4 regions of the Candidatus Thiodiazotropha sp. AKIB8 genome follow, and region 1 is predicted to be linked to each of the others. Evidence: predicted binding sites of a transcription regulator. Region 1 holds the regulator's gene; each other region holds the start of a gene.
What was found. The regulator FNR, encoded in region 1, switches genes on or off when oxygen is low (the NO sensors DNR and NnrR bind a similar motif). The targets are predictions, from matches to a motif close to TTGATNTANATCAA.
Positions count from the first base shown of each region.

Region 2: AC4IFB_RS06700 (DUF2244 domain-containing protein) is a predicted target of FNR. The motif match lies at 2,069-2,082, and genes of this name have one in related genera.
Region 3: AC4IFB_RS10735 (TatD family nuclease-associated radical SAM protein) is a predicted target of FNR. The motif match lies at 1,682-1,695, and genes of this name have one in related genera.
Region 4: AC4IFB_RS05190 (cytochrome-c peroxidase) is a predicted target of FNR. The motif match lies at 1,116-1,129, and genes of this name have one in related genera.

Region 1 is NZ_JBSYOO010000051.1:36,012-39,191, forward strand. It holds gene rnhA (ribonuclease HI) at 1-239, shown strand, start outside; gene dnaQ (DNA polymerase III subunit epsilon) at 239-940, shown strand; gene fnr (fumarate/nitrate reduction transcriptional regulator Fnr) at 944-1,702, opposite strand; gene AC4IFB_RS18465 (sulfur globule family protein) at 2,085-2,441, opposite strand; gene pyrG (CTP synthase) at 2,971-3,180, shown strand, end outside.
Region 2 is NZ_JBSYOO010000029.1:27,543-30,722, forward strand. It holds gene ctaD (cytochrome c oxidase subunit I) at 1-322, opposite strand, end outside; gene coxB (cytochrome c oxidase subunit II) at 337-1,533, opposite strand; gene AC4IFB_RS06700 (DUF2244 domain-containing protein) at 1,539-2,018, opposite strand; gene AC4IFB_RS06705 (cation-transporting P-type ATPase) at 2,796-3,180, shown strand, end outside.
Region 3 is NZ_JBSYOO010000035.1:143,358-146,537, reverse strand. It holds gene AC4IFB_RS10740 (HDOD domain-containing protein) at 201-1,628, shown strand; gene AC4IFB_RS10735 (TatD family nuclease-associated radical SAM protein) at 1,755-2,354, shown strand; gene mnmL (tRNA modification radical SAM protein MnmL/YtqA) at 2,360-3,180, shown strand, end outside.
Region 4 is NZ_JBSYOO010000026.1:108,752-111,931, forward strand. It holds gene AC4IFB_RS05180 (rubrerythrin family protein) at 1-346, opposite strand, end outside; gene AC4IFB_RS05185 (Fur family transcriptional regulator) at 621-1,049, shown strand; gene AC4IFB_RS05190 (cytochrome-c peroxidase) at 1,351-2,340, shown strand; gene AC4IFB_RS05195 (glucokinase) at 2,506-3,180, opposite strand, start outside.

The DNA of each region.
Region 1 (3,180 bases):
CTACCGATTCACAATATGTAAAAAACGGCATTACCCAGTGGATCCACGGCTGGAAGAGAAATGGTTGGAAGACCTCTGCACGCAAGGCGGTAAAAAATGTTGATTTGTGGCGGGAATTGGATAGTGAAGTAAGTAAACATGATGTGGATTGGCAATGGGTAAAAGGACATGCTGGTCATCCAGGGAATGAATTGGCAGATGAACTGGCTAATCTGGGTATTCAGGAGATGTTGTCATGATGCGCCAGATTGTACTCGACACAGAAACCACCGGTCTGGAGCCAGAGCAGGGACATAGAATTATAGAGATCGGCTGTGTTGAGCTGGTTGACCGAAGATTGACAGGTAATAACTTCCATCAGTTTCTGCAACCAGATCGAGAGATCGATGCGGGGGCCATTGAGGTGCATGGTATCACCAATGAGTTTCTCGCCGACAAGCCGAAATTCTGTGATGTGGTGACTGACTTCATCGAATATGTGCGTGGTGCTGAATTGATTATCCACAATGCACCATTCGATGTCGGATTCCTTGATCATGAATTGAGGTTGATGGAAAACCCGCAGCGCATCGATGCACTGTGTGCTGTTACCGATACGCTGATCATGGCAAAGAAGATGCATCCAGGGCAGAGAAACAGCCTTGATGCATTATGCAGACGCTATGATATCGATAACTCCCATCGTGAGCTGCATGGGGCGTTACTGGATGCTGAAATACTCGCCGATGTCTATTTGATGATGACCGGTGGACAGACGGCGCTGGTGTTGGATGACGATCTTGGGCAGCAGGGTGGTGATGAGCAATCGGTTGATAATATCCGCCGACTGTCAGCCGGCCGTCCCCCTCTCAAAGTGGTTGTTGCCGGCGCTGAAGAGATTGAAGCCCATGAGCGTCAACTTGAGGAGATGGGCGAAAGGTGCGTTTGGCTCAGCAGTTAGGATTTAACCCCTGGATTGTGTGGACTTGGCGCTATCGCAGCCTTGCACGATGTCATACAACCTCGGTATGTCGAGTAACTGTACATGTTTCCGCTCTACTCTAAGCAGGTTTTCATCCTGAAACCTGGTAAAGAGTCTACTCACGGTCTCGACTGCTAAACCGAGGTAGTTACCGATTTCATGGCGTGACATACTGAGAAAGAAGTCGCTGGCAGAAAAACCCCGTTGTTTGAATCGTTCTGAGAAGCTGAGTAGGAAGGTTGCTAAGCGCTCCTCGGCACTCTTTTTACCCAGTAGCGTCAACATTTCCGTCTCCTGACCTATCTCCCGGCTGAGCAGACGATACATTTGGTGCTGCAGACTGGGCATTATGCAGCTCAGAGATTCCAGCTGGGAAAAGGGGATTTCGCATACCGCTGTAGTCTCAAGTGCGATGGCTGAGCAGGTGTGGCTATCGTCCTGGATTGCATCGAGGCCGATAAGTTCGCCGGGAAGATGAAATCCCAATACCTGTTCCCCTCCATCCTCATTAGGGCTGTAGGTCTTGACCGAGCCGCTGGTTATGACCCGCAAGCTATGAAACTTGTCAGCCCCACGGTAGAGATGATCTCCTCGATGGTAGGGGCGGCCTCGCTTGATGATGCCATCGAGGCGTTCGACATCGTCCGGAGTCAGCCCCATGGGGAGACATAGGGTGGCAAGGCTGCAGTTTTTACAGGCGACCTTGATGTTTTCAAATGATACGACTTTTCTACTAGTCAAGTAATCGCTCCAGCATGGGCAGGTGCTATATAGGCAATGTATTGTGCACCCAGTTAGTGTTTAAGGCATTTCTTACCCTTGAATTGTCCTCTCTCACCCTGAATTTAGCTTTGCTCAGAGGCGGTTTTGCCAAATAAAAACATTAAAAGCTGCTTTACCAGGCGCATATGCCAGGCTGATACAGCTTAATGTCTCCCAATCTACCCTATTTCGTCCATGTTTAATTGTTGGTGGGCTGGCAATTCGAGCTATTTTTCCAGAAATTCTTGATGTGGATCAAGTAGTTTTACTGTTTTTATTACTTTGGATCATTGATTTTTAGTCTGTCGCCGAATAAAAAAACCGGCCTGAAGGCCGGCTTTTCTGCTATTGATCGGCCTGATTATTGAGCCGGAGCAGGAGCGGGTGCAGCTGCAGGAGGTGCAGGATAGCCATAAGGAGCACCACCATATGGTGCGCCATAAGGAGCGCCATAGCCATAAGGAGCGCCGCCGTAGCCATAAGGACCGTAACCGTTGTAGCCACGGTAGTAGTTATTACCACGACCATAGCCAGAACCACGGGCGTTGCCGCTCATGCCAAAGCTGAAATCACCAGAGCCATCACCATAGCCGTCACCGTAGCCGTCGTTGTTATAACCACGGTTGCCGCCCCATGGGCCGTTGCCCCACCAGGCAGATGCACTGGTAGACACAGCTACGAGTGCCGCGATGCTCAGAACTTTAGCAAATTTAGTCATGCTTTCTTCCTCTCAAATGATTGTTTTCATACTACATCGGTGATGTAGAAAAGCGGCCTTACAGCCTCCATCATGCAATGGTTAAGGACTTCACGCCAAGTCTGTCATGTTACGGGGCAGACTGTAGGGTAAAGTTCTACTTGCCTCAGTAGTTGTTATTTGCGTAACACGCCAATCGATTATAGACCCTGGTCAGTTATAATCAATCGAATTATTGAGCCCCGTATGGAGACGATTTCATGGCAATCTTGTCTATTTGATTCGATCTATTTGGATCCTGAGCAAGCAGCTCTCAGGGGCGATCTGATGGAAATCTCTGGGGAGTTCCGAGTTACTTCCTTATATAGAGTGCAGATATTTTTATCGAGGACATGCCTTGAATCAGTAGTTTGTTGCAGTTCTGAATAATACCTAAATTGAAACCAGGTTGGTTAGCCCTTCGAGATTGAGTGAAGAGGGGCAATCTGTTACTGTTTACACCCGTCCTATATCCCATTTTCCTGCACTCTAACCTGGTAAGCAGAATTACATGACCAGTTTTATTTTTATTACGGGCGGTGTTGTCTCCTCCCTTGGCAAAGGTATCGCTTCAGCTTCTCTGGCTGCACTGCTGGAGGCCCGCGGACTGGATGTCACAATGATCAAGCTGGATCCCTATATCAACGTGGATCCCGGCACCATGAGTCCTTTTCAGCATGGCGAGGTGTTTGTAACCGAAGATGGATCTGAAACAGATCTG
Region 2 (3,180 bases), on a different contig from region 1:
TGTCAGGCGCGCCGACCATCATCGGAATCATCCAGTTGGCCAGTCCTGCTGCTGCTGGCATAACAGCACCGAAAATCATAATCAGTGCATGGTTGGTTACCAGATTATTATATAGATCAGGGTCGAGCAGTTGGATTCCTGGCTGAAAAAGCTCTAAACGTATCAACATCGCACTGGCGCCACCAAGAAATAGCATAGTCAATGCAAACAGCAGGTATAGCGTACCTATATCTTTGTGATTGGTGCTGAACAACCAGCGGCGCCAACCTGTTGGATTATCATGGTGATGTGCTTCATCATGGTTAAGGGTTGTAGTTGTCATTATCTAACTCTCCTCTATCTTGCCTGCTTAACATCGGCAGGCTGCACCACATCGCCTGTGTTATTGTCCCAAGCATTTCGTTCATAGGTTACAATTGCTGCGATTTCTAAATCGTTGAGCGAGCCCCAAGGCTGCATGGCAGTACCTTCTTTGCCTTTGATTACAATCTGTAAGTGATCCGCAATTGGACCGGTGGCAAGGGCAGAGCCTTTCAAAGCCGGGAAAGCTGGTGGTAATCCCATACCTGTAACCTGGTGACAGGCAGCGCACTTGGTTTCGTAGAGCGCCTTTCCTTTCGTCAACAGCTCATCGAGACTCCAGGTTTTGTCAGCACTTGCTTCTGCTGCAGCTGCAATTTTGATTGCATTCTGGTCATCAACCCATGCAGCGAACTGTTGAGGTGATACCGATTCCACCACAATGGGCATGCGGGAGTGCCAGGTGCCGCATAACTCGGCACATTGTCCACGGAAGACACCCTCTCTATTCAGTTCAGCCCAGGTTTCAGTGACATAGCCAGGAATTGCGTCTTTTTTGACTGCCAGTTCAGGTACCCAAAAAGCGTGCAGCACATCAGCAGAGGTGTGGAGAAAACGGATTTTTTGTCCGGTTGGCAAGACCAGTCGATTGTCGACCTCTCTAAGGTAGAGATCACCAGATTTCTCTTGCGGTACATATCGACTCTCTACTTTAATATTATGATCCAGATAGTCGAATTCCCACCACCATTGGTGTCCAGTTACTTTGACATCCAGGATGTTCTCATCCTTGGGTACATCCCAGACCTTTTTCAATACAACGTCCGCTTTGCCAGCAATGGTAAGGTCGACGCCCAACACCAACACCGGGACGATGACCCAGGACCAGTTACCAAACCAGGAGTTGTGGAAATTCTGGTCTGCTGGATAGCCACGGCTTTTTCGATGGTAGTAGAGCGAGTAGAAGACAAATCCGAAAACAATCAACAACAGTACCGTTGTTATCTGCATCGTTAGCATATGGATGTTATAGATATCCTGGGCAACGTTGGCAGCAGGTTCAGGGAAGTTGAGGCCATATTCTGCTTTGCTTACATTTGACAGCGTCAATAATGCAATGGAGAGACCTGCTAACAAAGGTAGTTTCATGTTGTGCAAAACTGCTTTATCTTTGTTTTGTAACGCCGACACGGGAGCACTGCCATGTCGTGTATGATTTTTATTAAACTTCATACTGGTTAAATGCCCTCGATTTTGTTTTTTAGACTATGAGCAAGCACTTCACGCTCATCCTCGACCAAGTACTTCCCTATCTCGATATATTCACCATGAGAACCGATTAGTAGACGACTGGGATACCAGCCTCGGGGATCGTGTTTCTGGATAACTTTCATCCATGCTTTATGGAAACATTTTTCTGAGTCATGCAGGCCATTGCTACTCACCCTGACTTGATTGCTACCTATTCTGATAGTCTGCCGGGTGTGGGCACAGCAGCTCTGACAATAGATGCCGATTCCAATTATCAATATCTCCAGGCCAGCAAATGGAAGTACCAACCAGGCGCCAAGAGAATAGAAGTAGAGAGAAATAAACAGACAGGGTGTGGCCAATAGTAGAAAAAGCCACTTGGATTGATTCCAAGTCAGGTTTTTATTAGGAGTCAAGATGAGAATAGACTCATCAGAATCCATGTTTTGAGTATCCGTTAGGATCATCTGCCATTCCACACGTCGGTGACGGCCGGATTCTGCTTGGCGTCGTTTTATTGATCTAAGTCAACAGAATAAGACAAAATCTCACTAAAACGCAATAACTAAGTTAATTGGTCGACAATTTTTAAGGTATTGATTATTAATTAGAATAATTGAATATACTGCTGCTTTGTACGATTATCACTGTTATTTTTAACTCATCACATGGTCCAAAATAATTCACTCATCTGACACTACAATGACCATAAAATATTGTTTTGGCAGTAGTTCTGCAATCAGGTGTGGTTCTCTTGCTTCACTATTACTGACTTAAATAGTGCCTCCAATCAAAGTGGATATTGGAATCTTTATTATAATGTTTAGGAGAATCCTTTAATTGCCACTGGATCCTACTGTTGATGAGAAGGAGGCAATTTTAGGGACTTCTGACCAAGTCATGGGACGACACTTTGCCGTCATGTTTTGTCGCTGCTGCAATGCGGGTCTTCGCAATAGTGGATTTTTTACACAATTCCGCACCTTGAATAGGCACTTTTATTCGAGAATCTGTCCGGCTTAGAGTTATTCAGAGGTCTTCAAAGAATCGGATTATTACTAATATTATTTTTGTGCTTTTGAGTACAAGAGAGTCCGCAGATGGTTAGTGATATTTGGTGGTATAGCTTAGCGTTGCTGGTAATTGTGGTTCTGGTCGTTGCTGGAATACGACACTTAAAGCGCAAACGCGACAAGATTTCCAATCAACCCGGTCAATCACCGGCTTTTGATGACCATTGGTATATGATCGATTTCAGTCAGGTGCTATCCAGACTGGATAGCACCGAGTCTGGGCTATCATCGGAAGAGGCCAATGATCGTTATCTTCGATATGGGGCAAATCGATTACCCGAGCCTGATCCTGTTCCTTCCTGGTTGCGATTTCTCTATCAATTTCACAATCTGCTTATCTATGTCTTGATTGCTGCAGGTTGCGTAACCGCAATACTGCAACACTGGTTGGATGCCAGCGTAATTTTTGGTGTTGTGCTGATCAATGCCTTAATTGGTTATCTCCAGGAGGGGAAGGCAGAGAATGCTCTGAATGCTATTCGGCAAATGCTCTCTCCCCATGCGATGACTTTGAGAGATGGCGCACAACTGACCCTGGATGCTGAAAATCTGGTTG
Region 3 (3,180 bases), on a different contig from region 1:
ATAAAATCGATCAACAGCAGCCTGACCGACTTGATACAGCAATATGCTGTAATTCAGAATCTGATTTTGATATCCAATGATCCATGCAAAGCTACCCGCGATAGGTTACATTTGTAATTTATTGGCAGCTTTATTTATAAAGACCTTAACGATCTACAATAGATTTAAGATTCACCTTAGCAACCCCAGATATGTAGGCTATGTCCCAGACTGTTGAAGAGTGGGTACGACAAATCTCCGCTGAACCACTTCCCGTTATGCAGCGGACCCTGACCCAGGTCAGGGATTTACTCGATAAAAAAACGAGCGTCAACCACTCCCGGCTCGCTGAAGTTATCTCCCGTGACCCGGGGTTCAGTTTGTATGTCCTGCAGCAGTTGAGTAATCCATCCAATCAGCCGAAGGAAGCAATCACCAGAATTTCATTGGCTATTCCAATGCTGGGAATGGCACTGATTGAAAAAGCCAGCAAAATCCTCCCCTGCCTGGAAGATAAGCTGAAAGGCCCACCGAGAAGAGGACTCATCGACTGTTACAGCCGAGCTGTCCATGCCGCCTGTTATGCGCGAGGCCTGTCAGAGTTCCGAAACCAATCTGATGGCGATACACTTTATACAGGTGCTCTGCTGCATGATATCGGTGAAATGGCCATCTGGTCTGACGCACCGGACACCATGATCAGGATTCAGAAAAAAATTGAGGCCGGTGATGATAGAGAGAGTGTTGCTCAGGCTGAATTGGGCTTTACCTTTGAAACACTCAACATCAAATTAAGTGAACGCTGGCAACTGCCTGACTTAATCAGGAATGCACAAGGCAGCGCCAACAGCTTTCAACCTAAACCACTCACGGTAATGCTGGCTTCTACCCTGGCGCGGGAAACCACTCTGGGCTGGAGTAGTAAGAAAACAGTGGCGGATTTAGAGCTGTTGGCTGAATTTCTTGAAATTCCCCAGGAACAGGCCATCTCCAGACTGCATAAACTTGCAGCAGAGACAGCTCGAACTCTTCAGGCGCTACCCCTGCCACTGCCTGCCTTTTTCATCATCTGCGGTGATGAGAAACCGGTCAAGAAAACCCAGCCTGAGACCGCTAAAGCGGCACCAGCGAAAAAGGTAGCCAGCGAGAAGAGACCCACCCCCGTACCCCCCAAGGCCGCTAATCCACCGCCGCCAAAAAAGAGTAATCCTCTACAAGATATGCTCAGTAGTGCGCTTGAGCAGATGCATCAGGATCTGGGTTTGAGTCGTACAATGTTTGCCATGCTCAGTCCCGACCGAAAGATGCTCAGGTCACGCCTTGTCATCGAGTCAGAACAACAACTCTCCCTGAAAGACTTCGCGCTAGACTTTAAAAACCCAAGCTTATTCAAAATATTACTTAACAAACCTCAAGCAATATCTCTCAACAAGGGTAATGCTGAAAAATATCTGGCCATGATTCCTCCAGAGGCAAAAGAGCAGATCAACACGAGTGGATTTATCTCGATGTCGATCTTTATTCGCAACAAGCCGGTGGGGTTATTTTATGCTGACAACGGCTTGAGTGGCCCTGGTGTAACACGGCAACAGTTCGAGAATTTCAAGGCGATATGTCAGAAGGTAATGAAAACTATGAGCACACCATAGAAGAATCACTATTATCGCTGAATAATTCACGCTTTTAGAACTCATCAAATGTTTTGACCAAAGTCATTGCTTCCACCATTTCAAACGCTAGGATACCCTCTCCTAGTCAATGCCCATGGGGAAACCGTGCCACAGCAGATCAGCTATCAAATTGAAAAAAACCTCTATCTCAGCATTACCGACCGCTGCACGCTGGAATGTGCCTTTTGTCCAAAAACACTAGGGGATATGACGGTAAAAGGGTATGACCTAACTCTGGATCACCGCCCTACAGCCGAAGAGGTTATCGCCTCAATCGATGATCCTTCGAAGTATGATGAAATTGTCTTTTGCGGTTATGGTGAACCTACGCTCAGGCTCAACGTATTGCTGGAAGTGGCCCGCCACATTAAAAAGCATGGTGGTCGGGTTCGTGTGAATACAGATGGCTTATGCAATCTGGTGCACAAGCACGACACGTTACCAGAGCTGGCTGAGTGCGTTGACGCCCTATCGATTTCCCTGAATGCCCAGAATAGCGAGATTTACGATCAGCACTGTCGACCCAATCTGCCGGGCTCCTACCAGGCGATGATGGCTTTTCTCAGTCGGGCGCCTGACTATATATCCGATGTGACAGCAACAGCAATTGATGGCCTGGAAGGTGTCGATATTGAATCCTGTGAAGGAATCGCCAGACAGTTAAAGGTTAAATTCCGCCGTCGCGAACTCGATGTCGTGGGTTAAGCCCGATGACCACTCTGGCCGATCATGTTCCAACTTTTGGGCAATATTTGCTCAAGAAATATGGCGAGCGTGTACATAAAATAGCTTTAGACACAGCCTTCACCTGCCCCAACAGAGATGGTAGCAAAGGTCGCGGAGGCTGCACCTTTTGTAACAATGTATCGTTCAGTCCCAACGGACGTGATAGCAAGCCGATCCATGAGCAAATCAGTGCCGGCCGAGAGGTGATCAGCAAACGTACTGGCGCAGTTAAATACCTTGCTTATTTTCAAGCCTATACAAATACCTACGACAAAGTCGAACGCTTGGCGGAACGTTATGACGAAGCGTTGAAGGAGAAAGATGTCATAGGCCTCTCTATCGGCACTCGACCGGACTGTGTACCTGATGACGTACTGAATCTTCTCAGCCACTACCAATCTGAAGGATATGAAATATGGCTCGAATTGGGCCTGCAGAGTGCGTTTGATGAAACCCTCGAACGGGTCAATCGTGGACATGGTTTTGCTGAATATGCGGATGCTGTAGAGCGTACAAGAGGTCGAGGCATCAAGGTTTGTACCCACATGATAGCTGGCCTCCCTGGGGAAACCGGCCTGCATAACCGGGAGAGCCTGCGCAGAATTACTGAACTGGGTACCGATGGCCTAAAATTGCACCCACTGCATATCGTCAAAGGAACCCAGCTTGCCAATACCTGGCGAGCCGGTGATTACACACCTTTGACCTTGAAGGAGTATATCCAGATCGCTGCGGATCTGGTTGAGCAAGCACCTGAAGATATTGTGTGGCACCGGCTCACAGGTACTGCTTCGGAGACCATACT
Region 4 (3,180 bases), on a different contig from region 1:
ACCAATCAGCTACTTCATCGAATCCCTCATCACGGGCAGTTTTAGCCATACCTGGGTACATATCGGTATATTCGTGGGTCTCACCTGCAACTGCCGCCGCCAGATTGTCTCCGGTTGCGCCAATCGGCAGACCGGTAGCTGGATCGCCGCACTGTTCGAGGTATTCAAGGTGGCCATGAGCATGTCCGGTTTCACCTTCTGCGGTTGAGCGAAACAGAGCCGCGACATCGTTATAACCCTCAATATCCGCTTTACCTGCGAAGTAGAGATAGCGACGGTTGGCTTGAGATTCTCCGGCAAATGCGTCTTTTAAGTTTTGCTCGGTTTTACTACCTTTGAGTTCCATATCTGGTTCTCCGAAATGATGGTTATTGTGGATTTTTACGATGAGTCAAATTAACTCTCCGCTGATGATTAGAATAGATCTAAAAATGATTGGAAGCGAATGGTCTTTTCGATGGTATTGATAGCTTTTGCCTAATATTAGTTTACACCTTTCTGGCGCTGTTTTTCAGGCGAACAGTCGAAAATGAGGATCTAGTCATAATCCTCTGTTTTCTTGAGAGTTTAGTCACGCTTATGGTAGTCTTCCGTGGGGGACTTACTTTGGCGAGGTGGAAATGGAAGATCAACATCAGATCCAACAGAATCGCAACATCACTGAAATGTTGTATTCACACGGGGTTAATCCGACAAAACAGAGACGCATCATTGCGGATGTTCTTTTTGCACGGAACCAGCATGTGACGGCTGATCAGTTGTTCGATGCAGTTCAGCAATCAGGAAGTCGAGTTTCCAAGGCAACGGTTTACAATACCTTGGGACTTTTTGCCCGAAAGAAGTTGATTCGGGAGATATTCATCGATGCCACTCGTACTTTCTATGACTCCAATAACAGTCACCATCATCACTTCTACAATGTCGATACCGGGGATTTGATCGACATCAAAGAGCATTTAGCACCACACTTCTTAGGTCCGAACTTACCTGACGGAACGGCCATGGAGATCCTTGACCTGGTCATACGGGTTAAAAATAAGAGCCCCTGATCTAGCCAGGCATCTGCTTGTTTGCACTTCATAGATTCGCCTTCATAACAGAAGCGATGTGATCAATTGACCTACATCATTGTTTTAGATTTAGACTAATTCTAAATTAACCCTGCGCTATTCATGGTTTACCCACGCTGTTTAATTTAGTGGTGGGTTGAAGCGTGGAAGGTGTGGCTAAAAAAACGATAACAATTTAAATGTGGGAATTGCCGTGTCACCCAGCTGATTTGCAAGTGAAACTGCGTTTCTCTCTATGAGGATGGTCTTAAATGTCATAATGAACGAGTAGGTAAGGGATATGAATTTTAAACTTACAATAATTGTCTGTGTGCTATTGGGTGTCTCAGTTTCTGTAACAGCGGCGGAAGAGCCGATAAAGCCTATAAAACCGGTGCAGAATATCAATCTAGGACAGGTTGAGTTAGGTAAAAAACTCTATTTTGATCCACGTCTTTCCAAGTCTGGTTTCATCTCATGTAATTCGTGCCACAACTTGAGCATGGGCGGAACCGATAACCTTAAAACCTCAATTGGTCATAACTGGCAACAGGGACCGATTAATGCACCTACAGTGCTGAATTCCAGTCTTAACCTGGCTCAGTTCTGGGATGGGCGGGCTGCAGACCTGAAAGCGCAGGCCGGCGGGCCTATCGCCAATCCGGGGGAGATGGCAGGCACCCATACCCTGGCAATTGAAGTGCTTGAGTCGATTCCGCAATATGTCATGGAGTTCAAAGCGGTCTTCGGTGTCGACAAGATCACCATTGATGAGGTCACTCAGGCAATCGCAGAGTTTGAAAAGACCCTGGTGACGCCAAATGCCGATTTTGACAAGTGGTTGTTGGGTGATAAGGCTGCGCTGAACGAGCAAGAGTTGGCTGGTTATAAACTATTCAAAGAGAGCGGCTGTACAGCATGCCACAATGGAGAGGCAGTTGGCGGTAACTCATTTCAAAAAATGGGTCTGGTTGAAGCCTATAAAACCAAAAGCTCTGCAGAGGGCCTGAGTGGGGTAACCGGCAAGGATGCAGATCGCTTTAAATTCAAAGTACCCACCTTGAGAAATGTGGAAATGACCTATCCCTACTTCCATGATGGCGAGGCAGAGACTCTGACGGAAGCGGTAGATATCATGGGCAGGCTGCAGCTTGGGCGCAAATTCAGCAAACATGAGAATGAGCAGATTGTTCTCTTTCTGAAGACGCTGACAGGGGATCAACCCTCATTTCTGATGCCTATACTACCGCCGTCAACCGATAATACACCGCAACCCAAACCTTTCGACTAAGTAGCGGTTTACACCGTTCATCTGAATCACGCCATGGCGCCAATCGGGCCATGGTGTGATTGCAACTTGTAGCAAGTTCGGCAACAGCTTGTAGTTCTCCAGAACCCTCGTGTTGATAGTCAGAAACAAGTTTCTGACTATCAACACGAGGGTGAAATTTCCGCATCAATTCTGCAAAGATGCATAGTGTGCTGCGCCCAAGAGTGCGGTCTTGTCATTGAGTATTATTTTTACTGGCATTGAAGCCACCAACTGCTGCATGCGTCCTTTATCGAGAAAACCCCGCATAAATCCTCCCTCTTTTAACAGGGGCAGGATCTGGGGGGCAATACCACCTCCTAGATAGACGCCTCCGGTGGCCATGATCTTCAAAGCGTGATTGCCGGCCTCCCGTCCATAAAGATGAATAAACAGATCCAGTGTCTCCTCACATGTGGCATCGCTTTTATCCATTGCAGCCCCGGAAACTGCCGGTGCAACCCCGATGCTGTTCATCTGCTGCTGCAGCCAGTCCGGTGTTGTGGCTGTTCGATATTTGCATATAAAGCGATATAACATTTCCAGGCCTGGGCCAGAGATGATTCGCTCCCAACTGACATGTCCATAGTGTCCGGCAAGGTGTTCGTAGAGTGCATACTCCAGATTTGAGTTGGGGGAGAAGTCTGTATGCCCACCTTCTGAGGGGAAGGGGTGGTATCTATTGCCGTCCCACAGCAGCCCAGCTTCACCCAGACCGGTGCCCGCAGAGATGATAGAGCGGTTTCCAGCTGCACTATCACTACCCTGGTTGAGGGTGAAGATATCGCTACTCTCCAGGGTCTCTATACCCCAGGCATTTGC